Regions from separate parts of the Dyella terrae genome, predicted to be linked through region 2. Evidence: predicted binding sites of a transcription regulator. Region 2 holds the regulator's gene; each other region holds the start of a gene.
What was found. The regulator FliA, encoded in region 2, starts transcription of late flagellar genes. The targets are predictions, from matches to a motif close to TAAAGTTTNNCNNNCNNNGGCCGATAA.
Positions count from the first base shown of each region.

Region 1: the regulator FliA is predicted to act here: its motif matches at 5,293-5,319, upstream of DYST_RS09370 (methyl-accepting chemotaxis protein).
Region 3: the regulator FliA is predicted to act here: its motif matches at 8,207-8,233, upstream of DYST_RS11295 (methyl-accepting chemotaxis protein).

Region 1 is NZ_CP089414.1:2,178,541-2,189,061, reverse strand. It holds gene DYST_RS09385 (YncE family protein) at 1-707, shown strand, start outside; gene pip (prolyl aminopeptidase) at 807-1,763, shown strand; gene DYST_RS09375 (GGDEF domain-containing protein) at 1,816-3,606, opposite strand; gene DYST_RS09370 (methyl-accepting chemotaxis protein) at 3,620-5,260, opposite strand; gene upp (uracil phosphoribosyltransferase) at 5,511-6,152, opposite strand; gene DYST_RS09360 (ATP-binding cassette domain-containing protein) at 6,185-7,783, opposite strand; gene DYST_RS09355 (PsiF family protein) at 8,038-8,388, opposite strand; gene DYST_RS09350 (lamin tail domain-containing protein) at 8,605-10,521, opposite strand, start outside.
Region 2 is NZ_CP089414.1:4,752,018-4,762,538, reverse strand. It holds gene motD (flagellar motor protein MotD) at 1-646, opposite strand, end outside; gene DYST_RS20980 (flagellar motor protein) at 662-1,402, opposite strand; gene DYST_RS20975 (chemotaxis protein CheA) at 1,404-3,356, opposite strand; gene DYST_RS20970 (protein phosphatase CheZ) at 3,360-4,001, opposite strand; gene cheY (chemotaxis response regulator CheY) at 3,998-4,405, opposite strand; gene DYST_RS20960 (RNA polymerase sigma factor FliA) at 4,535-5,308, opposite strand; gene DYST_RS20955 (P-loop NTPase) at 5,310-6,251, opposite strand; gene flhF (flagellar biosynthesis protein FlhF) at 6,248-7,666, opposite strand; gene flhA (flagellar biosynthesis protein FlhA) at 7,811-9,904, opposite strand; gene flhB (flagellar biosynthesis protein FlhB) at 9,915-10,521, opposite strand, start outside.
Region 3 is NZ_CP089414.1:2,608,906-2,619,426, forward strand. It holds gene DYST_RS11265 (hybrid sensor histidine kinase/response regulator) at 1-2,190, shown strand, start outside; gene DYST_RS11270 (LysM peptidoglycan-binding domain-containing protein) at 2,379-2,768, shown strand; gene DYST_RS11275 (FecR family protein) at 2,701-4,011, shown strand; gene DYST_RS11280 (CHASE2 domain-containing protein) at 4,040-5,263, shown strand; gene DYST_RS11285 (OmpA family protein) at 5,317-5,898, opposite strand; gene DYST_RS11290 (hypothetical protein) at 6,148-6,345, opposite strand; gene DYST_RS11295 (methyl-accepting chemotaxis protein) at 6,489-8,162, opposite strand; gene DYST_RS11300 (GFA family protein) at 8,332-8,688, opposite strand; gene DYST_RS11305 (GNAT family N-acetyltransferase) at 8,764-9,291, opposite strand; gene DYST_RS11310 (endonuclease/exonuclease/phosphatase family protein) at 9,418-10,254, shown strand; gene rsgA (ribosome small subunit-dependent GTPase A) at 10,304-10,521, opposite strand, start outside.

The sequences.
Region 1 (10,521 bases), 2.6 Mb from region 2:
TGTTCGATCTCAACACGCTGGCAGTGCTCGCCACCATCAAGGGCACCGGCGAGAAGCCGGATGCGATTACCTACGATGCGATGTCGAAGCACGTTTTCACCTTCAACGGCAAAGGCAAGTCCTTCAGCGTGATCGATCCGGCGAACAACACCGTGATCACGACGGTGCCGTTGTCCGGCAAGCCGGAGTTCGCAGCGACCGACGAAGCAGGCCACATCTACGTGAACAACGAAGACACCGCCGAGCTGATCAAGATCGATACGGCGACGAACAAGGTCGTGGGCACTTGGAAGCTCGGTACCTGTGAGTCGCCGTCCGGCCTGGCCATCGATCGCAAGCACCACCGGCTCTTCTCCGTCTGCGACAACAAGCAGATGGTGGTGAGCGACGCGGACGCGGGCAAGGTCGTTGCCAGCGTCGCCATTGGCGAGGGCCCGGACGCGGTGGTCTTCGACGACGCCACTGGCACGGTGTACAGCTCCAACGGCGAGAGCGGCAATATCACTGCCGTGCACCAGGACGATGCCGACCACTACAGCGTGGCCGCGACCATTCCCACTCAGCCGAGCGCGCGTACGCTGGCACTCGATCCCAAGCTGCATCGCCTGTACTTGTCGGCCGCCACGCTGGCCGGCCCGGCGCAGGAAGGCCATCACCCGGCCATCAAGCCGGACAGCTTTACCGTGCTGACCGTGGGCGCGCCGTAACACCTGTCCGGGCTACTGGCGGGCCGCTGGACGGTTCGGGCGAAAGGGGGCGGCGTGTTAGCCTAAACAGCCGTCCCCGTTCGCTTCAGGAGCCCCAGCATGTCGCAGGAACTTCGTACCCTGTACCCCGAGATCGAGCCGTATGACACCGGGATGCTCAAGGTCTCGGACCTGCACACGCTGTACTACGAGCAGAGTGGCAACCCGAACGGCAAACCGGTGGTGTTCCTGCACGGCGGTCCTGGCGGTGGCACTAACCCGAAGTGCCGTCGCTTCTTCGATCCGGCGGTGTACCGCATCGTGCTGTTCGATCAGCGTGGGTGTGGCAAGTCCACCCCGCACGCGGAGTTGCATGACAACACCACGTGGAACCTCGTCAACGACATCGAGCGCATCCGCAAGCACCTAGGTATCGATCGCTGGCAGGTGTTCGGCGGTTCGTGGGGTTCCACACTGGCGCTGGCCTATGCTGAAACGCATCCGGAGCACGTAACCGAGCTCGTCCTGCGCGGCATCTTTATGCTGCGTCGCTGGGAGCTGGAGTGGTTCTACCAGAAGGGTTGCGATGCGCTGTACCCGGATGCGTGGGAGACCTATCTGCACGCCATTCCGGAAGCCGAACGCGGTGACCTGATGAGTGCCTACTATCGCCGCCTGACCAGCACCGATCCGGTGGTGCGCGTCGAGGCTGCACGTGCATGGTCGGTATGGGAAGGTGCGACCAGCTACCTGTATCAGGACGAAGGCCACATCCAGTCCAGCGGTGAAGACGAGTTCGCGCTCGCCTTTGCGCGCATCGAGTGCCATTACTTCGTGCATGGTGGCTTCTTCGAACATGACGACCAGTTGCTGCGCAACGTGGGACGTATCCGTCACATCCCGGCAGTGATCGTGCAGGGCCGTTACGACGTGGTGTGTCCGATGCGCAGCGCGTGGGATCTGCACCGCGCCTGGCCGGAAGCGGATCTGCACGTCGTGCAGGATGCCGGCCACTCGGCGTTCGAGCCCGGCAATATCTCTGAACTCGTGAAAGCGACGGACCGCTTCCGCGGCTGATCGTCCCTCAGGTGATTTCTCAAACCCCCGGCCGGCAACGACCGGGGGTTTTTCATGGGGTCCCAGCGAGCTTGGGGAATACGTGCAGGCTGACGTGCGCACGCTTGGCCTGGCGCTTGGCGCGTGCGGCCAGCATGGCGATGGATTGCGCCCGCTGCGGCAGTGGCGGTGCCAGTTCGACCGCCCCCATCACGACGGTGGTGCACGGGAAGAATTGAGGATCACCTCGGCGATCCTTTCCGCGCAGCCCGCCGTGGACAAGGTCGTCTGCATCGAACAGCTGGGGCGAGCGTGCGTTGAAGGCATCGATGATGCGCTGGCAGCGTGCTTCCCAATCGTCGCTCTGGAACAGCACCACGAAATCGTCACCGCCGATGTGACCAACGAAATCAAGCGACGGATCGACGTGCTCGCTCAGTAGGCTGGACAGCAGGCGGATCATCTCGTCGCCGCGCGAGTAGCCGTAGTGATCGTTGAACGGCTTGAAATCGGTGAGGTCCACGTGCACGACGGTGAACGTGTCACCCCCGTCGATCAAGCGTTCCAGATGCTCCGTGGTGGGGATGTTGCCCGGCAGGAAAGTCAGCGGATTGGCGTGGCGCGCCGCCTCAATGCGCAACTCACTCACACGGCGTACCAGTGCTTCACCGGTGCCGAGGCCAAGATAGTGTCCCTTGCGGGTGACGATGAAGCCGTCGGCCAGATAGCGCTGGTCTTCACCGCGCAACACGTCGGCCAAGCTCTCCAGGCTGCGGTTTTCGTCGCAGACCAGCGGCGCACTGTTCATCAGCGCGGTGCACGACTTCCTTGCCAGCAGCTCACGCGCGAAGGGTTGCGCCATGCGCTCGTTGACCAGTCGGCGATTGATCAGTCCGATGGGGTGGCCGTCCTTCACCACGGCGACGGCGTGCAGTTCTGGGTGCTTCACAAACAGCGCCATGACTTCATCATTCGTCTGGCGTGGTTGCACCGCCGGCGCTTCCATCAGCAGGTGGCTCACCTGGGTTGGGCGCTGGGTCACGGGGCCGCGCGGGCGCGGCAGCACCGGCACGGCGGCCGTGCGCAATACCTGCCGGACGTCGGCACTGACCTCGTGCACGGCGCGCTCGGCAGGGTGACCGATCAGGAAGCCCTGCGCGTACGGAATACCCAGGTCGCGCATCACGCGTAGGTCCGCCGGGTCTTCCACGCCTTCGCCCACCAGATCAGTGCCGAGTGACTCGGCCACTTGGCAGAGCGAGCGCACGATGGCCAGCCGTCCCGCGCTGCGCGACAGCCCATTGATCAGGTAACGATCGATCTTCACCACGTCAGGGTGGATCTCGTTCCACATCTCGAAGTTGGAATGACCGTTGCCGAAGTCGTCAAGCGCGATGCGCATGCCGTGTGCGCGCAGATAGCCGAGCGCATGCGCAAGGCGCGCAGGGCTTTCCACTACGTCGCGCTCGGTCACCTCAATGGTTACGCGTGCCGGATCGAGACCGCACGACGACAGCGCCGCGAGCACATCGTCCGGCCGCAATGAGTCGTGCAGAATCGCGTGCGCGCTCAGGTTCACCAACAGACGGCCCGGAGCTGCCTGGGCTTCGAACGCGCTGCAAAGTGTGCGCGCGGCGTGCAGTTCCAGCTCTGCGAGCCGGCCTTCCATGCGTGCCAGATCCAGCAGGTCGAGGATGGAAATATTTCCCGGCGCGAAGGCGCAGCGGCTGAGACCTTCGTGCGCGACAACCTCGAGCGTGTCGACGCGCACCACGGGCTGGAAGACTGGTCGAAGGCTTCCTGCGAGAAGTGCGCGCTCGAGCATGGCGTGCGGCTTGTATTGGTAAGCGAGACTGACTGACATGCCCTGCTGGATGTCAGGCCGCGATGGCCTGAGCGTTTTGCGTCATTGCGGATGGAGGACGCGCGTCGTGCGCCGTCCCATGATCGCCGCCCTTCTCGGGAAGGCGGAAGAAGGCGACTTGCCGCATCAGCGTGTCAGCATCGGCGGCCAATGCGCGCCCGGTGAAGTTGATGTCTTCCACTAGATCGGCATTCGCCTGGGTGATGCCGTCCATCTCCATGACGGCGCGGTTGATCTGGGTGATGCCGCTGACCTGCGACTGGCTGGTGCGAGAAATCTGCATGACGCGTTCGGACATGCTGCCCATACCGGACACGATACCGTCCAGCGCCTCGCCGGAACGGGACACGCGCTCGCGTGCGATGTCGACCGCTTCGCTACTGCGCTCCACCAGGCGGCGGATGTCCTTGCCCGCATCGACGCAGCGACGCGCGAGCTGCCGCACTTCCGTCGCTACTACGGCGAAGCCGCGGCCGCGCTCTCCGGCCTGCGCGGCTTCGATCGCCGCGTTGAGCGAGAGCAGGTTGGTCTGGAAGGCAATGCTGTCGACCAGATCGACGATTTCCGAGATATCGCGGCTGGCCTTTTCGATGGCGAGCATCGAGTCGATGGCCTCGCTGGCCACGTGACGTCCGTGCTCGGCGTGTGCCAGCGCGTCGCGTGCCGCCAAGGCTGCACCATCGGCATGGCCCGCGCCCTGTGTGGCCGTGTCGGCCATCTGCGCCATCGAGGCGGCGGTTTCTTCAAGGCTGGCGGCCTGGGCCTGCGTGCGCTCGCTTAGCGCGTCGTTGTCCTGTGCAAGGCGGCGCGCGCGTTCGCCCACGGATGCCGCGCCCGTACGAACCTCGGTGAGCACGCGCGTGAGTTGTGTATCCATCGACGCCAGTGCGCGCAGCAGCTTGCCTAGTTCGTCGTTCGCGCCGGCTTCTACCGCTTCGCCCAGCGTACCGGCAGCAATGCGTTCGGCCACGTGGGTGGCGCGGGTCAGGCGCTGCATCAGCGAGCGCATGAGTGCACCGTCCATCACGATGGTGACGACCAGCGCCACACCCAGCAGGACGAGCAACAGGATCATGCCGTCGCGGTCCGCCGCGTGCTGCATCGCCACCTGCTGGTTGCCCTTGGCCAGCGCAGCCTGGAACAGATTGGCGAAATCGCTTTGCAGCGGCTCGTACGCCGGCTGCACCTCGGTGGTGAGCTTGAGGCCGGCGATATCGAACTGGCCGGCATCGAGCAAGGCGAGCGTCTCATCGATCGTGCGGTCGGCATCGGCGCGATGCGCGGCGGCCATCTTGAGCGTCTGCGCCTGTTCCTGTGCCAGTTCACTGCCGAGCAGCGCTTTCCAATGGCGCTCGCCATCCACGCGATCCGCGTGGATGCGCGTGTGCGCGTCATCCACGGCGGAGGGCAGTTGGGACATGACGGCGTGCACCAGTACCTGCAGGGTGCTGTTGTAGTCGTTCTGCACGCGGCCTACATCGGCCACTGGGCTGAGCGAGCCTTCCACCAAACCCTGGATACGCGTGTCGGCGCGATGCAGTTGCACCACACCCGCCACGCAGGTGATCGCCAGCAAGGCCACGATGGCCAACAGGCGCAGCAACAGACGCTGACGTAGCGTCAGTCCGGTGATCCGCTTGGATAGCTTGAACATGGGGGAATCCGGGGGTGAGGGTACTGCAAGAGCTGTCGGCTCACCGCGCGGCAACTTTAGCCATAAATCAAAAAAATATTCTTCTAATTCAAATTGTTATGGTGATTTCGGGGTGGCATGGAAGCGCGGCAAAGATCGCACGGGAAGATGTCGACCCCATGACTTTTGTGCTGCACTTCTCATTCCGTCGGACCACAAAAAAGCCCCGCCAGTGATGACGGGGCTGTTGGATGGTGTGCGGTGATGGCGCTTAGCTGGCGGGCAGTTGCTTGGTGCCGAAGATCTTGTCACCCGCATCGCCGAGGCCGGGCAGGATGTAGCCGTGCTCGTTCAAGCGCTCGTCGATGGATGCCGTGTAGATCTCCACATCCGGATGAGCCGCCTCGATACGCTTGAGGCCCTCGGGTGCGGCGACCAGGAACAGACCCTTGATGCGCTTGCAGCCGGCGGCCTTCAGCATGTCCACCGTGGCGACCAGTGTGCCGGCGGTGGCGAGCATGGGATCGACGATGATCGCAATGCGCTCGTCCATGCGGCCGGTGAGCTTCTCGTAGTAGGTGATCGGCTTGAGCGTTTCCTCGTCGCGCTGCAGGCCGACCACGCTGACCTTGGCGGCGGGGATCATGTCGAGTACGCCGGGCAGCATACCCAGGCCTGCGCGCAGGATCGGTACGATGGTGACCTTCTTACCCTTGATCTGATGCACGGTGAGCGGGCCGGCCCAGCCTTCGATGTGCTGCTCGACCGTTTCCAGATCCTTGGTGGCCTCGTAGGTAAGCAGCGAGGCCACTTCAGAGGCGAGTTCGCGGAACTCCTTGGTGCTGATGCCGGCGCGGCGCATCAGGCCGAGTTTGTGCTGGATCAGGGGATGGCGGACTTCGACGATCTTCATGGGTAAACCTGGCTGCGTGGGTCACGCAATTGTCACTCACGCTGTGTGACGAGGGCGAGGGGTTTGCGCAAAAGGAAGCAGCGTTCGATGCCCGCCTGCTCGATCAACGCGGCATCGTGGCTTACCAGGATCAGCGAGCCGCGATAGGTGGCGAGTGCCTGTTCGAGCAGGCGGCGGCTGTCCAGGTCGAGATGGCTGTCCGGTTCGTCGAGCAGAAGCAGCTCATAGGGCTCCAGTGCACTGTCCAGCGCAAGCAAGGCCAGCTTCACCCGCTCGCCGCCGCTTAATAGCCGTGCAGGCAAATCGGCCCGCTCGGCGCGCAGGCCAATGCCGGCGATGTATTCGCGATAGCGCGTGGGGGTGTGGCCGGGTGACAGCGTACGCAGGTTGTCCAGTGCGCTCAGGTCGTCCTGTAGCAGGCTGTAGTGCTGGTCGATCAGCAGCACGCGCGCGCCGCGCCGCATGCGCCCCGCACGTGGCGACTGGTGGCCCATGATGACGGCAAGCAGGCTCGACTTGCCGCTGCCGTTGTCACCGCATAGATGCAGGCGCTCACCCGGTGCGAGGTGCAGATCGATGGATTCGGTGTGACCGTGCGGGAGGATCACACCTTCGAGCAGCAAAGACGCATGCGTGGCCGGAAGCGTGCCGAGGTCGAACCGCTGGGAGCGATGCAAGTCAACACGTGTTCGTGCTTCGGTCAGCCGTTCGCGTTGTCGCTCCTGCTGTGATTGCTGTGCGGTGCGCAAGCGGGCACCGGTGTCTTCCGAGCGTTGCTTACGGCGGTCCAGCAGAATGGTGGCGATGTTGGCGTTGCCGCGCTCGCGGTCGGCTTTGTGCTGGCGTTGCTCAAGACGCTCGCGATCTTGTTGCTGCCGGCGATCAAGCGCCTTTTGTTCGCGCCGCGCATGATCCAACTGCTGTTCCGCCGCCTCGGTTTCGGCCTCCCGCTGCGTCAGGTACGCGGCGAAACCGTCGCCATAACGCTGCATGCCGCGCGGAGAGAGGTCATCGATGGTCTGGGCATCGGCCAGCAATTCGCGATCATGGCTGATCAGCAAATAGCCGCCTATATGCATGCGCAGGCATTCACGTAGCCAGTGACGGCTGCGCCGGTCCAGGTGATTGCCGGGTTCGTCGAGTATCAGGAAATGATGTGTCTGCTCGAACATGGCGGTCAGTCGCAGGCGTACGCGTTCGCCACCACTAAGGCTTTCCCATGGGCGCGTTTCATCACTAGGCACGCCAGCCTCGTCGAACCAACGGCGCAGGCGTTCGCGTATGCCCCAGTCCTCGTCGATCGCCTGGAAATCCAGCGGATCGACGCTGCCGGCCTCGATGCGCTGCAGGGCATCCAGTTTACGATTTACGCCGAGCGCCTCGGCCACGCCTCCGGCGAACACCGGCCATCGCTGCGGCAGATAGTCGAGTGCCACGTGGCGGACCACGTTGCCCTGCGTCGGTGAGACTTGGCCGGCGAGGATGCGCGCCAGCAGCGATTTGCCGCTGCCATTGCGTCCGACCAATGCATGGCGGCCGACGGTGAAGGAGACGTCCAGATCCTGGAATACGGGATCGCGCCCGGGCGGCGCGAAAGTGAGTTGGTGTGTGTGTATGGCAATAGCTGTCATAGACCCTCCGGTAGGGGAGTGGCATACGACAGGGGGTCTGCGCGAAAGCGCGCGGATGTCGACCGCCCTGTCACTCGTAGCCAGACGCAACGCGCGCACGAAGGCGGCGTGTCAGTCGGCAAGGGAGTGGCTTAGAGGCGCATGTCGGCGGCGAATCCCAGTGGAGGTGAGTGCGCAGCATAACAGGGCTTGCTTAAGCACAAACAAAAAAAGGGTGCCGACCAAGGCCGGCACCCTCGCAACACGCTCGGGTTTTAGTGAGCGGCGCTGGGCTGGCTGCTCAGACAGGTGCTCATGAACTGCTTGCGTGCGTCGCCCTTGAGCGACTTGGCTTGCGGGTCGGCGTTACAGGATTTCATCTTTTCCTGTTGCGTCATCTTGGTTGGCGCTGCGGCCGGGCTTTCGCCCTTCAGGCAACTGCTCATGAAGGTCTTGCGGTCGTCACCGGTCTTACCCGTCGCCTGCTTGTTGCAGTCAGTCATGCGTTGCTGCTGTGCATTCTTGGCAGGCGCGCTGCTGGTTGCGGCCTGGGGCGCGGCGAAAGCGGTGGATGCGGCAAATGCCAGCGCAACGCTGGCTACCATCAGGCTCAAACGCGAAGACATGCGGGTACCCTCCTTGATGACCGGCGAGTGCCGGTGGCGCAAGTCTATGCCTGCAGGCAGGCTGTCGGGGAGGGTCATTCCCGGCCAGCGCTACAGATCATTCAGCCATGCAGCAGCCTGATATCCCCGTGCTGGAAGCGAACGGTGTCACCGGCCATAAAGAGAAAAGCCACGCCCGGCGACGGGCGTGGCTTTTCAGTGGGCAGGGGTCAGGGCTTAGTGGCCCCAGCCGTGTCCTTTGCCGTGGTCATCGTCGTCATCGTCCCGATGCTCGTCGTAGCCACGGGGCTTCTGTTGGCCCAGCTTGCCCGGTACGAACAGATCCACCACGAAGCCGTCATGGTCGGACACGCCGATCGCCTTGCGCGCGTCAGTGGCCGTGACAGCGTCGGCGGCGGTCTGTGCCGGTGCATCGAGGTCGGCACGGCCGTACTGCATTTCTACGAAGCGAAGTCGCGCGGCATAGTTCAGCAGCGCATGGTCCAGCACCTGCACGGTCGGCACTTCGCGCCCCGAGTTGCCGGAGCCCGCCTGGGTATAGCCCTGGATGGGACCGAACTTCTCGGTGAACAGGAACGAGTAGCGATCGTTCTTTGGCACCGATTCCACCGCATTCCACAACGCGGGCTGCACGATGTTCTTGCCGAGTTTCAGCTGGTTCTCGCTGTCTTTGTACTTGCCAGAGATCAGCCCGACCACGTCGACCCAGCCATCGCTGAACTGATAGGCATTGAAGTCGCCCACCACCATCAGTGGCTGCCACGGATTGGTGGTCTGCAGCTTCTGCACCTGACGAGCCAGCGAGGATGCCTGCAGGAATCGCTTCTGACGGTCACGCACGGCGCCAGCGTCATCCTTGTCAACATTGGTGCGCGCCTTGGTGTGCACCGAGATCACCTGGAAGCGCACACCACGGGCCTCTGCGGTGAGCAATAGCGGCGGGTGGTCGTGCACGAAGGCGGTCTGTCCGTTGTCGTTCCAGTTTTCGTCGGCAGCCAGTTGCTGCACTGACACCACGCGGACGCGGTCGCTGCGTACCAGGAAACCCACGTTGATGCCGCTGGGGTCATGTCCCGGCAGCAGATAGGCTTGGTACTTGGTGCGGTACTCGCCGTTCAACTGCTGGGCGAGGCCCTGCAACACTGACAGGCTCTTTACTTCCTCCACCGACAACACGTCCGGCAGTTTCAGCACGGTGCCGATGTAGGCCGACAGACGCTGCGTCTTCAGGGCTACCTCGTCAGCGGTCGGCTCCTTGCTGTTGCCGCTGCAGGTGAAGGTGGTGTTGAAGTCGCTGTCGCAGAAACGCTCGGTGTTGAACGCGCCGATTCGCAGTGCGTAGGGGGCGGTCGGTGACACCGAACGCGGCATCTCCGCCGCACGCTTGAGCGTGATCTTGGTCGGGATAAAGGTGTACGCGCCGAAGTCGTACGAGATGACACCTTCCGCGCGGAACGTGCTGCCCGCCACGAACGGGGTATTCGCCGGCACGGCACCGAAGTCCGCCGTGTTCATCTTGAACACTTCAGGGTTGCCGCTCCAGTTGGGCAGTTCCACGCCCGCGGGCACCGGCACGCCGTAGCGCACTCCCGGCAGACGCAACGAACGCTTGCCGTTCGCCGTGATGCTGACTTCGGCATACGGCTGCGTGCTGAAACGCTTGTTACCCGTGTTGATCATGCCGTTCTCGATCACCACGCGCATGCCAACGAAGCACTGGAAGTTGGTGGCGCCGCACGACAGCTTGTCGGGATTGGACGAAGGGATCTTGTCGCCAAACACCACCGGCGCCGGCAGGCGGCTACCGTGTGCCTTCACGGTGACGGTCGCGTTCTTCAGTTCGGGCAGGTTGTAGTAGTTGTCGACGGTGGCATCCACATCCACCACGTCGCCCACTGTCGCGGTCGGCTTGCCGCCGGTATAGACGTAGATGCCGTTGGAGGTGAGCGGATCGGCGTCGGCGCGTGCATCCGGCGTCTGCATGGTGAAGCCCGCGGGACCGACAGCGGTGACGACGTTGGCCGTGGTCTTCACCGGTTTGCCGACCAGCGGAGAAATCTGTTCGCGGCCCTGGATCTGCCAGATCTCGGCAGCAACGGGGATGTTGTAAAGGATGGCGCCCAGCGCAGTGTC
Region 2 (10,521 bases):
CAGCGGACAGCTTCCAGTTCGACGGATACAGCGAGGTGTTGATCGGACGATCGTCCGTGTAGCCCTCGACACGCACCGGATTGGGAAACGGCTTGAGGATGGATGCCATGTTGTCCAGCGCATCCATCGCCTCCGGTGAAAGCTTGGCGGCGCCGCTCTGGAACAGGATGTCGGTGCGCAGCTCTATCTCCAACCACGACGTGGTCTTGCGCACGATTACCATCTTCTTGTCGATCAGCGGCTGCAACGCGCGCTGCACCTGATCTCGGATCACTTCCAGGTTGCGCCTTTCATCGCTCTGCGACGCCGAACGCATATCGCTCGCGCGGACGAGCTGCGGGCGCGCAGGAATCGGCACGCTCACCGGCGTGGTCGCCGCGCCGGGCTGCGTTTGTGGCGAGGCGATAGCCGGATCGACGTTGTGCGGCTGCGCGCGCGTCTGCGGCATCGGAGCAATCACGTGGCTGGAGCCGTTGAACGCCTCGATGATGGAGTTGGACATCACGCGGTACTTGCCTTCGTTCACCACCGACACCGCGTACATCACCACGAAAAAGGCGAGCAGCAACGTCATCAGGTCGGCGTAGGGAATAGCCCATGCCTCATGATTGACGTGGTCTTCGTGATGTTTTTTCTTCCTGGCCACGATGCGTCGTCCCGGTTACGCGAGGTAGCCCTGAAGCTTGGCTTCGATCTGGCGCGGGTTCGCGCCTTCGGCGATCGACACCAGTCCCTCGATCAGGATTTCGCGCATCTGCGTCTGCTTATGGATCAAACTCTTCAAGCGGGCAGCCATCGGCAACATCCACAAGTTGGCCAGAGCCACGCCGTAGATGGTGGCGACGAAGGCGGCGGCGATGCCGTGACCGAGCTTGCTGGGGTCGGCAAGGTTCTGCATCACCGCCATCAGGCCCATCACGGCGCCGATGATGCCCATGGTGGGCGAGAAGATGCCGGCACTCTCGAACACCTTGGCGGCGACAAGGTCATGGTGTTCGCGCGCACCCACTTCCACTTCCAGCACACCGCGGATGGCGTCCGGCTCGCTGCCGTCGACCAGCAACTGCAGGCCCTTGCGCGTAAAGGTGTCGTTTTCCGAATCGATCTGCGGCTCCAGGCCCAGCAAGCCTTGGCGGCGGGAGATTTCGCTCCAGCCGACAATGCGGCTGATCAGGTCCGATGGCTGGTGCTGCGGTGGCTTGTACACCAGCGGGAACATCGCAATGGCGTGTTTGAGCACCTTGCCGGAGTTCTGCACCAGCAACGCCGCGATGGTGCCGAGAAACACGATGACGAACGCGGCGGGATTCCACAGCGCTTCCACGCTGGAACCCTTGAGGATGGTGCCGACGATCACGACCACGAAGGCCAGGATCGTACCGATGAGACTTACCAGGTCCATGTCAGGTCGCTACACGAAGATTGGGGAGGAGTTGGCCGTCGCTGCCGGACAAACCGGCAAGATCCATCACCAGCGCCAGACGGCCATCGCCGGTAACGGTCGCACCTGCTACAGCAGGCACGCCTTCGAACAGGGGGCCAAGCGGTTTCACCATCACGTCTTCACGGCCCAGCACCTCATGCACCAGGCAGCCCAGACGCATATGGCCGATATGCAGCACCACCACGTGGCGTCCCGCAGGCCCATCCACACCGATCCAGCCGCCGAGATCCGCCAGCGCCAGCGCGCGACCACGGTGCGAGGCCACGGCGCGGCCATCGAGTTGTTGTTGCTGACCCGCGGCGAGTTCGAACACTTCGTCCACGTTGCTCAACGGCAGCGCCAGCAGGCGCGCGCCCACGCGCACCATCAGCACGCGCTGGATCGCCAGCGTCAGCGGCACGGCCAGTTCCAGCGCGCTGCCCTTGCCAAGCTGCGAGCGCACCGACAGCGTGCCGCCCAGCTCGACCACGCGCGTCTTCACCACGTCCATGCCCACGCCGCGACCGGAGATGTCGGAGACCGTAGCCGCCGTGCTGAAGCCGGGGCGGAAAATCAATTCGTAGCATTCGTTCTCGGACAGGCGCGATGCCTGCGCCTCGTCGATTACACCCTTTTCCACCGCCTTGCGGCGCAGGATCTCGGGGTTCATGCCGCGCCCGTCGTCGGACACGGTGATGATGATGCGCTCACCGCGCTGGCTCGCACCCAGCGTTACCGTACCCTTGCGCGACTTGCCGGCGCGCTCGCGCTCGTCCGGCATTTCCAGGCCATGATCAAGCGCGTTGCGGATCAGGTGCACCATGGGATCGGCCAACGCTTCGACCAGACTGCGGTCGAGGTCGGTGCCCTCACCTTCCTGCACCAGTTCCACTTCCTTGCCCAACTGACGCGACAGGTCGCGCACGATGCGGGGAAAGCGCTGAAACAGTCGACTCACCGGCTGCATACGCATGCCGAGTACGGCGTTCTGCAAGGCATCGGCGACGCGATCGAGTTCGCTGGCAGCCAGCTCCAGCGTTTCGTCGCCGGTCTTTGCCGCCAGGCTCAACAATCGGTTGCGCACCAACACCAACTCACCGGCGCGATGAACCAGCGCATCAAGGCGCGCCGTGTCCACACGAACGGTGTTTTCAGGTGCGGGCGCCGCGTGCTTTGCCGCCGGAGCCGCGGGCGCGGCTACTGGCGCAGCAACCGGTACGGAAACGTTCGTCCCGGGAATACCGCCCTTGCCGTGAAGATTGTCCAGCAACGACTCGAACTCGTCGTCAGAAATCGCTCCGGATACGGCAGCCGGCAACGCGACTGCTGTTGCGCCCGGTGCAGAGCCTGAGCCATGCAGGTTGTCCAACAGGGCTTCGAACTCATCGTCACTGATGCTGCCGGACGCCGTCGGCGACGCCGCTGGCGCGCCCGGCGCACCACCCGTGCCGTAAAGGCTGTCGAGTAGCGCTTCAAATTCGGAATCGTCGATGCTGCCATCGGCCGGAGGCGGCGCCACCGGCTTCGGCGGCGGTGCTGCCGGCGCAGCGGCCGGGCCAGGCATCAAGCGTTGCAGCAGCGCCCGCGGCGGCATCGCCATCGCGCTACCGCCAGCCAGCGCCGCCATCATGTCGTTGAGCAGGTCCAGCGCTTCCAGCAGCGCGTCCATACGGTTGGCGTCGAGCAGCAACTGCCCGTTGCGCGCCACATTGAGCAGGTCTTCGGCGTGATGGCACAGCTGCACCATCGGCTCGATGGCAAGAAAGCCCGCGCCGCCCTTCACCGTGTGGAACGCACGGAACACGGCGTTCAACAGATCGGCATCGCGCGGCGCTGCCTCCAGCCCAATCAACTGCTCACCCAGGCGCTGCACGAGCTCCCCGGCTTCCACCAGGAAATCGTTGCGCAGCTCGCTGTCAAACGAAGGGTCCATCGATCAGAACCCGAATTCGCTCAACAAGCGATCCGCTTCGTCCTGGCTGGTGACCTTGACCGGGCCCGCCGCCGCTTCGCCGGACGCCAGCGCGCCGGTAAGGCTCACCAGTTCCAGCAGCGAGTTCTCGACGCTGCCGATGAAGTTCACGACCTTCTTGATGCGCTGGCCCGAAAGATCCTGCCACGACTGCGCCACCACGAAGTCAGCAAGACCGTCGCGGCACGCATTCGCGAACGACTGCGACTGCTTTGCCAGCACATGCGCCACGTCGCCTTCAGACGTACCGTCGATCACTGCGCCCGCGTTTTCGGCCAGCGACTCAGCCTGCGGACGCATACGCTCGACAAAATCGAGCGACCGATGCGCGGCCTGCGAACTCATTTCCAGCACGTCTTCCAGATGCTTGCGCGCATCGGCGACGCTGCCCGGCACGCCTTCCTGCGCCAGGTCGCCGCCAAGGCGGCGCACGGCATCGTGCAGGTCACGTGCAAGCAAACCCAGCGCGCGGAACACACGCTGTTCGCGCTCGCGCACCAGCACATCGAGCGCCTGCTCGAAAGCGGCCCCATTGGGGCTGTTCAGCAGGTCGTGAAGTTCTTTCGGCATCGCTTCGCCGGCTAGCAGAGCAACTTGTGCGTTCATGCGCTCGCTCCGCTGGCGGCCAGGCGTTCGAAGATCTTGCCGAGTTTTTCCTGCAGGGTGACGGCGGTGAACGGCTTGACGATGTAGCCGTTCACGCCTGCCTGTGCGGCGGCGATGATCTGGTCGCGGTTGTTCTCAGCGGTCACCATCAGCACCGGCAGGCCCTTCAGCGCGGGCTCGGCGCGAATGGCGCGCAGCAGGTCGATGCCCGTCATATTGGGCATGTTCCAGTCGGTCACCACCATGTCGAAGGCGTTGTTGCGCAACATGGTGAGCGCGTTCTCGCCGTCGTCGGCTTCCTGGATCAGCCCGTTGCTGAAACCCAGCTCGACCAGCAGGTTGCGAACGATGCGCCGCATGGTGGAGAAGTCGTCCACCACGAGGATCTTCATATTCTTGTCCAAACGCTTTCTCCGCTGCGCGTGTGTATGACTTGAGTTGAAACAGGGACGAGGGACAAGTTGCGAGGGCGCAACAACCGAGCGTTTGCTCGACCCTTCACGGCGCAGCGACCGTTGGGATGTGCGTCCTCGTTATCCGCCCTTCGCCCCTTTTCGTTTTCCTGCCTGTCTTTCCTGCCCCTCATGCCAGCCGGTCATGCGCGCCCGTAGACGCACAATGGCCTGGCCGTGGATCTGGCAGACGCGTGACTCGGTTACCCCGAGCACCGCGCCGATCTCCTTGAGGTTCAGCTCTTCCTCGTAATACAGGGACATCACCAACTGCTCGCGTTCGGGCAGGCCACCGATGGCCTCCACCAACGCCTCGCGCATACCTTCGTGCTCGACGCTATCGGCGGGGCTCAGGCTGTCGCCATCGGCCACGTCGAACGCCGCGCCACCATCCGCATCGTCCGGTGCGGAAAGGCTGAGCAAGCGCGCACTCGCCGCGTCCGCCAGCACCTGGTGATATTCCTCGGCGCCCATGCCCAGCCGCCGCATCACTTCGACGTCCTCGGCATCCGCACCGGTTTCAATTTCAATCTGACGTACGACCTCCGCCATTTCGCGCACTTTTCGATGCACCGACCGTGGGGTCCAGTCGGTACGCCGCAACTCATCGAGCATCGCGCCACGGATGCGGATACCCGCAAACGTTTCGAAGCTCGCATTTTTGCCGGTGGTGAAATTACGCGCGGCCTCCAGCAAACCGATCATGCCGGCCTGGATCAGGTCGCTGACGTCCACGCTGGGCGGCAGGCGGCCCATCAAGTGATAGGCGATCCTTCGCACCAGGGGAGCGTGCTGGCGAACCAGTTCGTCGGCACTCTGCTTTTGCAGTTGCAGATATTCGGAAGCCACACTCATGTCACCACCCCGTCGCTACTGCGGCCTGCCTGCTGAAAAAGGCGATGCGATCCAGGCCCAGTCGCTCGGGTTCACCCCATGTATCGACCGCACCCGCCAATTGCTTGAATGCCAGCCCCGAGCGGCTCGACGGCCACAGATCCACCACCGCGCTCTGGCGCTTGATGGCCTGCTTGAGCCGTTCGTCGTGCGGGACATGGCCCATGAACTCCAACGCCACGTCGAGGAAGCGATCGCAAACCCTTGCGAGTTTCTGATGCAACTGCTTGGCTTCGCCGACGTTGCGGACCATGTTCGCGACCATACGGAAGCGGCGTACGCCAAAGTCCCGGCTCAGTACCTTGAGCAAGGCGTACGCATCGGTCAGTGAGGCCGGCTCGTCGCAGACCACCACCACCACGTCATCCGCCGCGGCGGCGAACATCGCCACGTTGTCGGAAAGCCCCGCCGCCGTATCCACCAGCAGATAGTCCGGCGGCGACACGAGGTCGTCGAAGGCGCGGATCACCGCGGCGTGCTCGCCCGAGCCCAACTGCGCAAGGCGGCGCGTGCCCGAACCGGCCGGCACCACCTTCAAGCCATGCGGCGCGTTCATCAGCAGGTCTTCGATGCTGCACGTGCCATCGAGCAGGTGGCCGACGTGGCGCGTGGGCGTAAGGCCTAGCAACACGTCAATGTTGGCCAGGCTCATGTCCGCGTCGAGCAGGATCACCTTGTGACCCTCCTTCGCCAGCGCCATCCCTAAGTTCACTGACACCGTGGTCTTGCCGACGCCGCCCTTGCCCCCGGCCACTGCGATAGCGCGGCAGCGCTTGCGCGGCGCGGCGCCACTGAGTCCGTACGCCTGATCCTGCACCGGCATCTGTCGTCCTTGTCGTTCGGTCAGCGCACGCAGCATGCTCTCCAGCCCCATCGCCTGATTCATTGCGAAAACACCGTTCATGCGCTCGCCACCGCCAGTCCGAAACGATCCGCCATCACCGCGTCATCCGCGGGAGCGTTACCCTTGAGTGATTGCGCGGCACGGCACACCAGCACGCGCGCGTCGGCCGTGGCGATGTCTTCCGGCACACGCTGGCCATCCGTTACATAGTCCAGCGCCAGCCGATGCCGGATCAGCACCGACAGCGCACCGCCGAGGCTCGGCGCCTCATCGAGCTTGGTCAGGATGCAGGCGTTGGGCTGCACCGGCAGGTAGGCGCGTACGGCCTCGTCCAGTGACGATGCATGCGCGTTCGCCGCGAGTACCAGGCAGGCGCGCAGGTCGCCGCCATTGCGCAGCACGTCCAATTGTTCGGCCAGTCGCGGATCGCCACCGGCCAGGCCGGCGGTATCCACCAATACGGTGTGATGGCCACGCAACAGTTCCAGCACGTGGCGCAGGCTGTCGGCGTCGTAGGCGGGATACACACGCACGCCGAGCAGGCGGCCGTAATGCTCCAACTGCGCCGCCGCGCCGATGCGGTAGTGATCCGTGCTGACCAGCGCGACTTGCGATGCGCCGTGACGCATCACCGCGCGTGCGGCCAGCTTGGCGATGGTGGTGGTCTTGCCCACGCCGGTCGAGCCGACCAGCGCGGTGACACCGCGACGCTCGGCATGGTCCCGCGGACCAATGGCCAAGCTGCGGCTCAACACGCCCAGCGGCAGGTAACGCGCCTGTTCGGCATTGATATCCGCCGGCAGTTCGTCGACCAATTGGCGCGCCACGTCCGGCTCAATACCGAGGCGGGTCATTTCGCGCAACACGCGAGCGCGCATCGGCTGACGGCGCTCCATATCGTTCCAGATCAGGCTGGACAACTGCGTCTCCAGCAGGTCGCGCAGGCTGCCCAGCTCGGCGCGGACGCGCGCGGTGTCTTGCATGGCGCGTTCGAGCAGTGGATGCAGCGTGGCCGGCACATCGGTAGCCGCTGCGGGCACGGCGGCGTCCACGGGCGCGGACATCTCCGCGACAGCTTTGACTACCGGTAAGTCGGAAACATCAGCGACACGGCTGCTCAGCACCGGCTCCACGCGCGCTGCAGCAGCACGACGAGAGAGCGACACCGTCACGCCTCCGTCGTCGCGACGGTTCGCCGTCGGCAGCGGCGGCGGCGCGACGTCGGAACGTCGCGTAGCAGCGGCACGGGCTTCAGGCGCCGGCGCAACGGCAGGCGCACGGTTCTCCACTTCCAACGGCGCGCCGTGGCGTGCGGCCTCGCGCACCAACGCCTCGTCGTAATCGACGGCGGCGATAATCTCGATACCCTCGTCCATCCGGCGCGTAGACAGGATCACCGCATCCGGGCCCTGGTCTTCGCGTACTTCGCGCATGGCCTGACGCATATCCGGGGCCACGAAACGCTTGATCTTCATGCCTTCTGGCTCCACGAGACGCGGGCGAGGTGCGCATGACGGGACCGCATGGCCAAGCCTTGCGTCACGCTCGCTGCGCTCATCAAAAGCCCGGTCTTTGCACCCTCGCTACGCATCCTTCGTCCCTCGCTCATCTGTTCGAAATTAACGGCCCAGTGCCTGCACCAATCGCACGCGGCGGTTGTCGGGCACCTCGTTGTAGGCCAGTACGTGCAGGTTCTGTGCCACATGGCGGGTGAAGCGCGCGAGCCACGGACGGAGCTGCGGCGCGACCAGCAAAACCGCCGGTTCGCCGCTCATTTCCTGCTTGCGCGCGGCGTCGGCAACGCCCTGCTGCAAGCGGTCGGCAAGGCCCGGTTCCACCGCAGCGCCCGCCACGCCGCCGTTTGCGAGCGATCCCAGCAGGATCTGCTCCAGCTCCGGCGCCAACGTAATAACCGGGATCTCCGTGCCCAGGCCCGAGATCTCCTGCACGATCTGTCGACCCAGCGCCACGCGCACCGCCGCGCTGAGCGCGCCGGGATCCTGACTCTGGCCCGCGTGCTCCGCCAAGGATTCGACAATGGAGCGCATGTTGCGGATCGGCACCCGCTCGGCCAGCAGGTTCTGCATGACCTTGACCACCACGCCCAGCGACAGGCGCTTGGGCACCAGGTCTTCCACCAGCTTCGGCGCGGTCTGGGCGAGACGGTCCAACAGCTGCTGCACGTCCTGGTGGCTGAGCAGTTCGTGCGCGTGGCTCTGCAGGATGTGCGACAGATGCGTGGCGATCACCGTCGCCGGATCGACCACGGTGTAGCCCAAGCTCTGCGCCAACTCGCGCTGACCGGACTCGATCCACAAGGCTTCCAGGCCAAATGCCGGATCGCGCGTGGCAATGCCCTGCAGGCCTTCCTGCACACGGCCCGGGTTGATCGCCAGCAGGCGATCGTTGTGCACTTCCGACTCGCCCATCGGCACGCCCATCAGGGTGATGCGATACGTGTTGGGGCCCAGGTCCAGGTTGTCGCGGATATGCACCGCCGGCACCAGAAAGCCAAGCTCCTGCGACAGCTTGCGACGCACCGATTTGATGCGCCCCATCAGCTCGCCACCTTGGTGCGTATCCACCAGTGGAATCAGGCGGTAGCCGACTTCCAGGCCCAGCGGATCGACGCTGGCCACGTCTTCCCAACCCAGCTCGAGGCGTTCGGTCGGCGCGGCGGCGGGCGCAGCCACTTCCGTGGCGGCCTTGGTCACGCGCTCTTGCGCCTCGCGGTCGCGCTTCACCATCAACCAGGCCGCACCACCGCAGGTGCCACCCAGCAACAGAAAGGCGATGTTGGGCATGCCCGGGATCATGCCCATCACACCCAGCACCACACCGGCCACAGCAAGCGCGCGCGGCTGGCCGAACAACTGGCCGACGAGCTGCTTGCCCATGTCGGTGGACTTGGATACGCGCGTCACGATGACAGCCGTCGCGATCGACAGCATCAGCGACGGCACCTGCGCCACCAGACCGTCACCGATGGTGAGCAGCGTGTACGTCTTGGCGGCTTCGCCCGCCGACAACCCGTGCTGCAGCACGCCGACGAAGAAGCCGCCCACGATATTGATGATCAGGATCAGGATGCCGGCGGTGGCATCGCCGCGCACGAACTTCGACGCACCATCCATCGAGCCGTAGAAATCCGCTTCCTCGCGCACTTCCTGGCGACGCTCGCGTGCCTGCTCCTGGTTGAGCAAACCGGCATTGAGATCGGCGTCGATGGCCATCTGCTTGCCGGGCATGGCATCCAAGGTGAAGCGCGCGGTCACTTCGTACACACGCGTGGCACCCTTGGTCACCACCACAAAGTTGATGATGGTGAGGATGGCGAACACCACCAGGCCCACCGCGAAATTGCCGCCGATCACGAACTCACCAAACGCCTCGATCACCTTGCCCGCCGCGCCGGGGCCGTCGTGGCCATGCAGCAGCACCACACGGGTCGAGGCGATATTGAGCGCCAGGCGCAACAGCGTCGCCATCAGCACCACGGTCGGGAACGCCGCGAACTCCAGCGGACGCATCACGTAGATCACCGCCAGCAAGATCACCAGCGACAACGCGATGTTGAAGCTGAAGAGCATGTCGAGGATGAAGGGCGGCAGCGGCAGCATCATCATCGCCAGCGCGGCGAGCATGATCACCGGCGCGCCGAGTCCCCGGCGTCCGAGCGTCTTGAGAGTGCCAAGGGCGGTAGCGTTTGCCATCACTAGTCCATCAGAGCTTGTAGGGACCCATCAGGTCCGGATCGACATCGGGTTGCGGCGCCGTCGGCGGCTGTTCGCCGCGCGACATCGCCTGCTTGAGCTGGAACACGTACGCGAGCACCTGCGCCACGGCGACGTAGAGCGCGGAGGGAATCTCGCGGTCGAGCTGAGTGGTGGCATACAAAGCGCGTGCCAACGGCGGCGCCTCCACCACGGGAATGCGATGGCTGGCGGCGACCAGGCGGATCTGCAGCGCCAGCTCGTCCATGCCCTTGGCGATCACGCGCGGCGCGCCCATGCGACTGTCGTCGTAGCGCAACGCCACGGCGAAGTGGCTGGGGTTAGTCACCAGCACATCCGCCTTGGGTAGCTCTTGCATCATGCGCTTGCGCGCCATCTGGAACTGCATCTGGCGAACACGGGCCTTGAGCTCGGGGTTGCCCTCGCTTTCCTTCGACTCGTCCTTCAGCTCCTGGCGCGTCATGCGCAAGCGCTTGGTGTGATCGAACTTCTGGTACAGCGCATCTGCGCCGCCGATCAGCGCCAGGATGGAACCGAACAACAGCGCACCGTGGCCCAGCAGGCTCATCGCCTTCAGCGTGCCCGCGCCCACTTCG
Region 3 (10,521 bases), 2.1 Mb from region 2:
CTCGGCGATATGGCGCGGCGCATGCCGGTGGTGGTGATGGCCATGCGTATCGACCGGCAAGACGTCGCGCATGTTTCCTTCGTCACCGGCGATGCCCGCGCGCTGTTCAGCATCGACGCGGCCGAGCTGCGCGACAGCGACGGCGTGCTGCGCATCGACGCCTTGCGAGAACGCATCCATCCAGACGATTGGCCTGCCCTGCTGCCGCTGCTGTCGCCCGCAACGCATCAGGCCGACCAACGCACGCTGGATTTCCGTGCCTTCGGACAAAGCGGCCTGCGCTGGATTCACGCCACCTTCGCCACGCGTCCGATGAGCGACGGCGACCTGGGCGTGATGGGCTATTTCATCGATACCACCGAGCAGAACCTGCGCAACGAAGCACTGCGCATTGCGCGCGATGTAGCCGAACGCGCCTCCAAGGCCAAGGCGGATTTCCTCGCCGCCATGAGCCACGAGATCCGCACGCCGATGAACGGCGTGATCGGCATGCTGGAGCTGCTTGGCCGCACACCGGTCAACGGCGAGCAGCGCGAACTGTTGCGCGCCGTGGAGGATTCCGCCGGCTCGCTGTTACAGATCCTCAACGACATCCTGGATTTCTCCAAGCTCGAAGCCGGCGACCTTAGGCTCGACGCCACACCATTCGACACCCGCCAATGGCTGGACGGCGCCGTCGGTACGATGGCCGTGGCGGCTCGCGCCAAGGGGCTCGATCTTCGTCTTTTCGTGGATGCCACGGCGGCCGGCCAGTTGCGCGGCGACAGTCAGCGGTTGCGGCAGATCGTCATCAATCTGCTCAACAACGCCATCAAGTTCACCGATCGCGGCAGCGTCGGCGCCATGCTCACCGTGCTGGGCGACAACGGCACGCAACAGCACCTCTCGCTGAGCGTGACGGATACCGGCATCGGCATTGCCCACGACAAGCAGGACACCCTGTTTAAACCGTTCGCACAGGCGGAAGCCTGGACCAGCCGACGCTACGGCGGCACCGGTCTGGGGCTCGCCATCTGCCAACAGCTAGTACAGCTGATGGACGGCAGCATTGAACTGCGCAGCGAAGAAGGTGCGGGCACCACCGTCACCGTACAGTTGCGCCTGCCTGTCGCCGGCCGCACCACCGATGCACCCGCCAGCCTGCACGGCCGGCACGCCATCGTGCGCCTGGCGTCGCCCACCCTCGCCACGTCATTGGAGCAACACCTGCGCGCCGCCGGCCTGAGCGTCGAACGCTGCGAGCCCGCCACGCCCCTGCGCGAAGGCATGGCGGCGAGCCTGCTCTTTATCGATGCCGACGACCGCGACAGCGCCGGCCAGATCCACGCCCATGTGGTGGTCGTATCCAACGAGTCACCCGCGCCGGATCGAGAGGCCATATGGCTCAACGCCCAGCCGCTGACCTGGCGATCGGTGATCGCCACGAGCTTGCGCGCGCTGGAACTGGAAGCACCTGATCACTGGCGCGACCCACTGGCCACCCGCAGTACACCTGCCCTGCGCGGTCGCGTGCTGGTGGTCGAAGACCACGCGGTCAGCCAACGCTTGATCGCCCGCCAGCTGGCCTTGCTGGGCCTGGCCAGCGAGGTCGTGGACAACGGCCATGACGCGCTTGAGATGCTGGCCGACGGCGACTATGCCCTGCTGCTGACCGACTGCAACATGCCCCACATGAGCGGCTACGAGCTTGCCCGCGCGTGGCGCGAGCGCGAGGCGGCAGCGGGTAGTACTCAACGCCTGCCCATCCTTGCCATGACGGCCAATGCCATGAGTAGCGAAACGGCACGGGCGAAAGAGGCGGGCATGGACGACGTGCTCAGCAAGCCGCTGCAGTTGGCCACGCTCGGGCGCAAGCTCGGCGAGTGGCTAGGCGAGCTAGCCACGCCCACCGCCGAGCCTCCGCCACCGGAAGAGCTGCAGGCCTTGCTCGCCCAGGAAACCCGACGCGACCTGGACGACCTCCGGCAGCATGCCGCCCGCGAGGATCTACCAGCCGCCCGCCAATCCCTGCACCGCCTGATGGGCATCCTGCCCTTAGTGGGCGACGAAGCGCTGATCCACGAAGGTGAGCGCCTCCACGAGGCACTGCACGGCCCCGCAGCGGCGGACGCCCTGTCCGGCACCGCCGGATTCGTCGAGCGGCTGGCCCAGCGGCTGGCAAACCCGGATCGCCCCGGGGCCATTTCGTGACGAAGTTGGCAATTTGGTGACCTGTCCGCGACAATAGTCGGGCCGCAAGTCACTGCGTCGCCACGGGAAAATGGATTCCGGCTGGCCGCGCGCGCAGGAGTGACCGTGGCGCAGGGGTGCTAAAGGAGTATCGACGCTTTATGTCACACCGGACCTTCGGGCCTGGCCAGCCTTGGCGCTGGCTATGTATGACTGTGCTGTTCGCTGTCACTGCCTACGTACCTCACGCCTTAGCCGCACCCGCACCCGCCGACTGGAATTACCGCGTACGGCCGGGCGACAACCTGTGGGATCTCGCCGCCCGCTACCTCAAGCCGGACGTACCCTGGCAGAAACTGCAGGACTACAACCAGGTCGGCGACCCGCTGCACCTGCCGCCCGGCTCCACCATGCACTTTCCCGTCGGCTGGCTACGTCAGGGCCCGGCACCGGCCACCGTGGTGGCCGTACTCGGCAGCGCTACCGCGAAGCCCCCCCGGCAACGCGCCGGCGATCCCGGTAACAGCGGGTATGTCGGTGGGTTACGGCACCGAGCTGGACACCGCAGCCGACACCAGCCTCACGCTGCAGTTGGCTGATAGCTCGCGCGTGCTGCTGCAGGCCGATAGCGCGCTCGTGCTGGACCGCCTGAGCGCCTATGGCCGCACCGGCATGGTCGACACGCGCATGCGCCTCAAGCGCGGCCGCCTCAACAGCGACGTGACCCCGCTCAGCGGCAGCGCGGCATGCTTCACCGTCTCCACGCCCAACACCATTTCCAGCGTGCGCGGCACCCACTTCCGCGTGGCCGCCGACGAGGACAGCGGCGACGCTCGCACCGAAGTCGTTTCCGGCCATGTGGACGTAGGCAACAACGCTCGCCACGTGATGGTGGACGGTGGCCGCGGCGTCTCGACCGAAGCGGCCGGCAAGCCCGGCGAACCTCAACCCTTGCTCGCCGCGCCCTCGGTGGATTGCCCGGCGCAACCCATCGGCCAGTCCCCGGCTCAGATCCAGTGGAAGCCGCTGGACCGTGCGGAGCGTTATCGCGTGCAGGTAGCCCTTACCGATCGTTTTGAAGCACTGGTGCTCGATACCGTCGTCGATGGCACACACGCCACATTGCCCAGCCTGCCTGATGGTGCGCACGCCTTCCGCGTACGCGGCATCGACAGTGCGCGAATGGAAGGGCTGGACGCCACCTGCATCTTCACCATTGCCGCGCATCCCCAGCCCCCGCTCATCATCGACCCGCAACCGGGTGCGAAGGTACGCGCCACGCGTCCCGAATTCCGCTGGACGGAAAGCATCGAGGCCGAAAGCTACGCATGGCAGCTTTCCGCCGATGACAGCTTCAGCCAGTTGCTCGGAGACAACAACAACGTGCGCGGCGATCACGTCCGCGCGCCGCAAGCGCTGCCCTACGGCCACTACGTGTGGCGCATCGCCAGCCGCGACAAGGACGGCAAGCTCGGCCCCTATACCAGCGCGATGCCGTTCGATCTCGTGCCCGAGCCACCCGCGCCTGCCCCGGGTGAACCCAAGCACGAGCATGGCGACTTCGTGCTGAGCTGGCCGGGCGGCGCAGCGGGGCAGCACTACCACATCCAACTCGCGCGCAAGCCCGACTTCTCCGATGTACAAGTGGACCAGACGCTAGATGTGCCCGAACTGAGCCTGCGCAAGCTGCCCCACGGCAAGTGGTACGCGCGCGTGCAGACTGTCGACACCGACGGCTACGCAGGCCCGTGGGGTGCCATCCAACGCACCCGTGTACCCTGCACCGCATGCCGCTGGGTAGCCGCCGGCGGTGGCGTGGTATTGCTGTGGCTCGTGCTCTGATGCATCCGTCGCGGAGGTTCTGGCGCCCGTGATCATCGCCGCGTTGCCTCTGCTCAAGCGCGCGCTCGCGTGGGTGGCGGGTTTCGCCGTGGCTGTCCTGCTGATCGCCAGCAGCGCCATGCAACCGCTGGACAACGCGCTGTATGACGCGCACATGCGTCATTGGTCTTACGCCACCAGCGACCAGGTCGTTATCGTCGCCATCGATCCGAAAAGCCTGGCCGCGCTGGGCAACTGGCCGTTGCCGCGCTCCGTGCACGCGCAACTCATCCGGCGGCTCACCGCCGCTGGCGTGCGCGGCGTGGGCATGGATGTGACGATGGCGGAAGCCGACGTCAATCACCCCGACAATGACCACACCTACGCCCAAGCCATCCACGACAACGGCCACGTAGTGATGCCGGTGTTCGCCGAAGCAGCCGAACTCGGCGGCGTGCTGGAAGAAGTGTTACCTGTACCGGAGATCGCACGAAACGCCGCCGCCTTCGGCCACGTCGATGCCTCCAAAGACCCTGACGGCGTCACCCGTGGCGTCTATCTCAAGGCAGGTCTCGGTCAACCGCAGTGGTCGGCCCTCGCGCTTGCGCTGTACGACATCGGCCGGCCTTCGCCGCTGCATCCTCTGCCTGGACTGCACCAACCCAAAGGTACGGCGAACTCGCCCTATGAGTGGATTCGCGACGATTACGTACTGGTCCGCTTCGCCAACAGCGCGGGTGCGTTCAACCAAGTCTCCTATGTCGACGTACTGCAGGGGCGCGTACCCGATGCCCTGCTCAAGGGACGCTGGGTGCTGATCGGCGCCACCGCGGCAGGACTCGGCGACCAGCTCGCCACCTCGGCGTCACGCCCCAACAACCCCATGCCCGGCGTGGAATATCAGGCAAACATTCTGGAGTCGCTAAGCGATGGACGCCTGATCACGCCGCTCAACCTCACTGCGCAGCTGCTGCTTGGCTCATTCGCGCTCGCGCTGCCGCTGGCCATTTACGGACTGCCGGGCATGCGCCGCACGCGCGTACTCGCCGCGCTGAGCCTGAGCATGATTGTGCTCATGAGCCTGCTACTGCTGCGCGCAGCCGGCGTGTGGTGGCCACCGACCGGTTGGATGGTCATTGTTGCGGCCGGCCTCACACTCCACGCGGCTATCCGGCACCTCGAGGCGCGACGCGAACTCAAGCAGGCACGGCTGACCGATGTGACCTGGTGGCAACCGCCTGCCACGGACATCAAGAATTCGGGACGCGCATGACACGAAGGCCGCCCTCGGGCGGCCTTCGACATGGATGCGTTGAACGATCGTGCTCAGGTGCTCCCAGCGAAGTCAGTCACCAGCGACACCCGACGATTGGGCATCCCCTGGTCACCGCTTGCGCCCTTCACCACCTGGCGATTCTTGACCTTGCCGTAACTCACGGCGCGCACCTGGTCAGCATTGAGACCACCGGTCTGCACCAAGTAATCGCGCACCGCCTGTGCACGCTTGAGCGCCAGCTGTTGGTTGTATCCCGCTGAGCCGGAAGGATCAGCAAAGCCTTCCGCCGTAATCACCGCGCTGGTGTGGTGCTCACGCATCACCTTGGCGAAATCGTCCAGTCGTTGCTTGTCCTCGTCGCGCAGCGAGGTCTGATTGGTGTCGAAGTGCGCGATGGTGTCGACGCTGATGCGGCCCTGCATGGCCGTGATCTGCGTGTCGTACTGCGCGAACTTCTGGTGCATCTCCTGCGTGATCGCATCGATCTCCTGCTGTTGCTTTTGATCGTTGCTACGCAACTCGGCGATGGTGGCATCGAAATCGCTTTTCTTGACGTAGCCGGTGCAGCCGCAAAGCGCGACCACGAAAAGACCGGCGACGCTACGACCGATGCGAGAGCTGGTACTTGCCATGCGGTTTCTCCTCTCGTTAGCGGTGCACAAGCACAGACCGTCAGGGGGCGGCTTATGCATGCGCTGAGGGAGTATGCACGGCAGGCGCCAGAGCGGCGCCCATACGTTCAATCGTCGATTTGGACGTCCAATCGCGAAACAAGGACACACGAAGACGGCAGCCCGTTCATGACGGTCCGCACGAAGTTGCACCATGCGCCAAAAAGCCAAAACACCGCATGAACATGGACGTCAGCGATGAGCACGCGCTCAGGGGCGGCCAGCCACCTTACGAAAGCGTCGCTCCTGCACCATCCACATGGCAACGCCGTATCCCGCGCCCGCCAGGGCCCACAGGAACACCGATTGGGGAGCAGCAAGACGTGGATGGGGAAGCACAAAGGTCATGATCAGGAACATGGGCACGCCGTAGCACAGCAGCCCATAGAGCAGCACATAGCGGAGCATCCCCTGCCCCCGGATCCTGGCCCAACGGTCGAATTCCCTTTGCTTCATAACGGCCCCTCGATGCCTCGCCCTGAACGCGGTAAGACACATGGAACGCGCGAGCGCTCCATGCGTTGATCCAACCGCAAAAATTTATTCAGGGACTAGAACTCCGTCCACACGTCGCCGGCGACTGCCATGGCGGGCTCCGCGCGCTGGCGAGCCGGCGCCACCGGGGATGCCGTCGGCGCCGCAATCGCTGGCGCCCCACGAACGACGCGAGCCGCTGCTGGTTCGCGCGGAGCCTCACCCTGCAGGGTGAAGTAGGCCACTTCGTTCACAAGCACTCGCGATAGGTCCAGCGTGTTGCGGCTGGCGGCACTGGCCTCTTCCACCAGCGCGGCGTTCTGCTGCGTCACCTCATCCAGCGTCACTACCGCATTGTTCACCTGCCCGATGCCCGCGGATTGCTCCTCGGACGCCGCTGCGATCACCTCGATGATGGTGCTCACTTCGCGCACATCACCCGCGATGTCGTTGAGGGCGTTGCCGGTACGCTGCACCAGTTCCGCGCCTTCGGACACCTTTTCAGTGGTGTCCTGAATCAGTGCCTTGATGTTCTTCGCTGCCGCGCCGCTGCGCTGAGCGAGATTGCGCACCTCCGTCGCCACCACCGCGAAGCCTCGGCCCTGTTCGCCCGCGCGCGCCGCTTCTACGGCCGCATTGAGTGCTAGCAGGTTGGTCTGGAAGGCAATCTCGTCGATCAGGACGACGATCTCGCCGACTTCTTTGCTCGCCTGAGTAATGGCCTGCATGGCGCCAACGGCCGAGCCGGCGATATCCCGACCCTCCTCCGCACGCTTGCGCATACGCAACGCCATCTCGCGCGCCTGCCCAGCACCCTCGGCATTCTGTTTGACCGTGCTCGACAGTTCTTCCATCGACGCAGCGGTTTCTTCCAACGAACTGGCCTGCTCTTGCGTGCGCTGCGACAGGTCATCGTTACCCTGGGACAGGTCGCGCGCCGCCGACGTTACCTGCTCGGCCACGTCGCGCACCTGCGTCACGATGCCAGCAAGCTGGCGATCCATTTCGTCAAGCGAACGGAGCGTGTCGGTCAGTTCGTCGTTGCCGGTAACCAGCGTGGCATTGTTGAGCTTGCCCTGCTGAATCGCATTCGCAAGCGAACGCGCCCGATCGAGCGGACGGGTCACCGCGCGGATCAATACCATCGCCGCGCCGATAAGTACCGCAATGGCGATCACCAGCACGCCAAGCGCCACCTGCCAGGTGCGATGGAAACTCGCCTCTGCATTCTGTGCCGATTGCGCGGCCTGCTTTTCATTGATGGCCATGAGCTTGTCGATAGCATCCGTAGCTTTGCCCATGGCATCGGCCACCTTGCCGATATGCAACTGGCGCCCCTCTTCGGCCTTGCCCGCGTCCAGCAGTTCCGCCTCATGGCTTACATCCGCTCCGGATGCCTTGATGAGATCGTCAAATTGTTTGGCCACTGCGCGCTCGTCGTCAGCAGACACCATGTCGGGGTAATAGCGCTTCCATGCCGCCATCAGGCTGTCGTGGCCTGCCTTGATTCGCGCCGCCGCATCGTGGTGCGAGGGGTCGATGATGGCGCGATTGAGGGCAAGGCGATCTTCGATGATGGATGCCCGTGCCTGGCTGATCGCCGCCATCGCCTGCACGTTGTTCCGATACATGTCGTCGACCAGCGCATACGTGCTGCGCACGCCGTACAGACCAACCAAACCGATGACCACGGCGAGCAACAGGGCAAGGCCCATGGTCGCGATGATCCTCAAACGAATTGTGAGACGCATGGTGCTGATTTCCCGACAGAAAGGCGGCTACTCGCCTTGAGTGGGTATCGGCGCGGGGTAGGCTTCCTTGACAGGTAATTTCTTGCGGTCAGCGTGACCCGGTTGGCAATCTTTCAGGCCAAACAAAAAAAACACTCAACATCCATGAAGAACACGACGGACAGCGCTGTCAGTCCATGTGTTCGATGCCATCGGGCAGGGTCACCCACGGATGCATGCATTCCTCGAACACGGAGATGCCCGGCGCAGGAAAGTCCGAGCGGGAGAAAGCTCCCACCGGCACACCAATGACACCCTCCACCGAATCCAACCGGTAGTAGACCGTGGCGCCGCATATCGGGCAAAAGTGGAACGTCGCGGAACCACCCGTATCGCCACGTCGCACATACGCGGTGGACTGGCCACGAATGACAACCGCCCCCTCGCGAAACCGCGCCTGCACGCCGAACACGCTGCCGGTGCGACGCTGACACGCATTGCAGTGGCAGATGGACACGCGCAGCGGTTCCTCCGTGGTACGGAGCATGAGCTGTCGGCAACTGCAGGTAGCAACGCGCTGGGGCATGGACGTGAGTCTCTGGCGAAGTGAGTGGCGACGCGATCAGGCGTGATGCAATTCGAGTTGAAAGCCGAAGACCGGCAACATCGCCTGTGCGAAATCCAGCTCGTGTACGCGCTGGAAACCCATGCGTTCGTACATGTCCCATGCAACGCGCATCGCCTCGGTGGTATGCAATACCACTCGACGATGCCCACTCTCGCGGGCAAGCTGGATACAGGCATCCATCAATTGCCTGCCAATACCCTGACCGCGCGCGGAGGGATGGACGGCTAACAGCCGTATACCCGATGCATCGGCCATGGCGAGCGGCAACGCGGCGCCATACTGGGCGATGTCGTCAAAGTAGACCACGCCTCCCAACACCTTCCCTTCGTCATCTACTGCCACTAACACCCGTGCCTTCGGCTTCTGAGTGAAGGTGCCGATGTTCGCCAGCATCTCGTAGTAACGCGGCTGCTCATCCGGCGAGGGAAACCCCGGCAGGCTTCGATAGACGTCCACCATCAACTGACCGAGGGCGCCGAACTCATACGGATGAAGGTCGCGTATGGCCACTGACAAAGACATGTGGATTTCCGAACGTTGGGACGCGCGCACTATACGCGCACAGCCGTTCCGGCAGTGGCTGCCGTATAGACCCGTTCAAATCCAACGCGTGCTACGGTCTGCCCACCGACATCATGGAGCCCGACCGTGTCTCGTCCTTGGCGTATCACCCTGCTGTCCGTTGTACTGGCCCTGGCCAGCCTGCCGCTCGCTGCACAGTCGCTGCGCGTGATGAGCTTCAACGTACGTGTTCCCGTGGAGTCCGATGGACCCAACCGCTGGGAGGCACGACGCGACATCATGGTGCGCACCATCCGCGAACAACAGCCCGACGTGATGGGCACGCAAGAGCTGCATCAGGAACAGGGGGACTACATCGTGGGCAAGTTGCCCTCCTATACCTGGTTCGGCATTGACCGGCGCGGCGGCCACAGTGACGAACACATGGGCGTGTTCTATCGGAAAGACCGATTGACCCTGAAAGACTCCGGCAATTTCTGGTTGTCGGATACACCCAACGTACCCGGCAGCATCACCTGGGGACACCCCTTGCCTCGCATGGTGACCTGGGCACTGTTCGAAGACAAAGCCACGCATCGCAGCTTCTACTACTACAACACGCACCTTCCCTATCAGGAGAAAGACGAACCCGCGCGCGTCAAAGGTGCCAAGGAGATCCTCGGCCGTATCGCGCAGCTACCGGCGAACGCGCCCGTTATCCTCACCGGCGACTTCAACACCGAGCCCAGCAGTCCGACCTATGCGCTGCTCGCCAAGGATCTTGTCGACACGCGCGCTACCGCACCGAAGGTGGAAGGGCCGGAGAAGACCTTCCATGACTTCACCGGCAATCCCTCGGTACGCATTGACTTCATCTTCGAACGCGGGTTCACGCCAACACGCTTCGCCACGGTGACGACCCAGCAAGATGGCCGCTATCCATCCGACCACTTCCCCGTGATGACGGAGCTCGACTGGAAGTAAAGGGTTTTCGCGCCCCGTAGAGCACTATCCAAACGTCAGGGGCGGTGAATCACCGCCCCTGCCTCTCTCGCTTGGCGCGCATCACTTGCTTCGCCATGGCACCAAACTGACGCCCCTGCTCCCGCTGCTCACGCAGTGTCGCCTGTGCGTGCGCAACCTCGCGTTGCAGCTTGCGATAGTTCGACAGACGTCGAGCTTCCAAGACACCATCAGCGATCGCCGCCTCCACCGCGCAACCCGCATCACCTTCGTGCTGGCAATCACGAA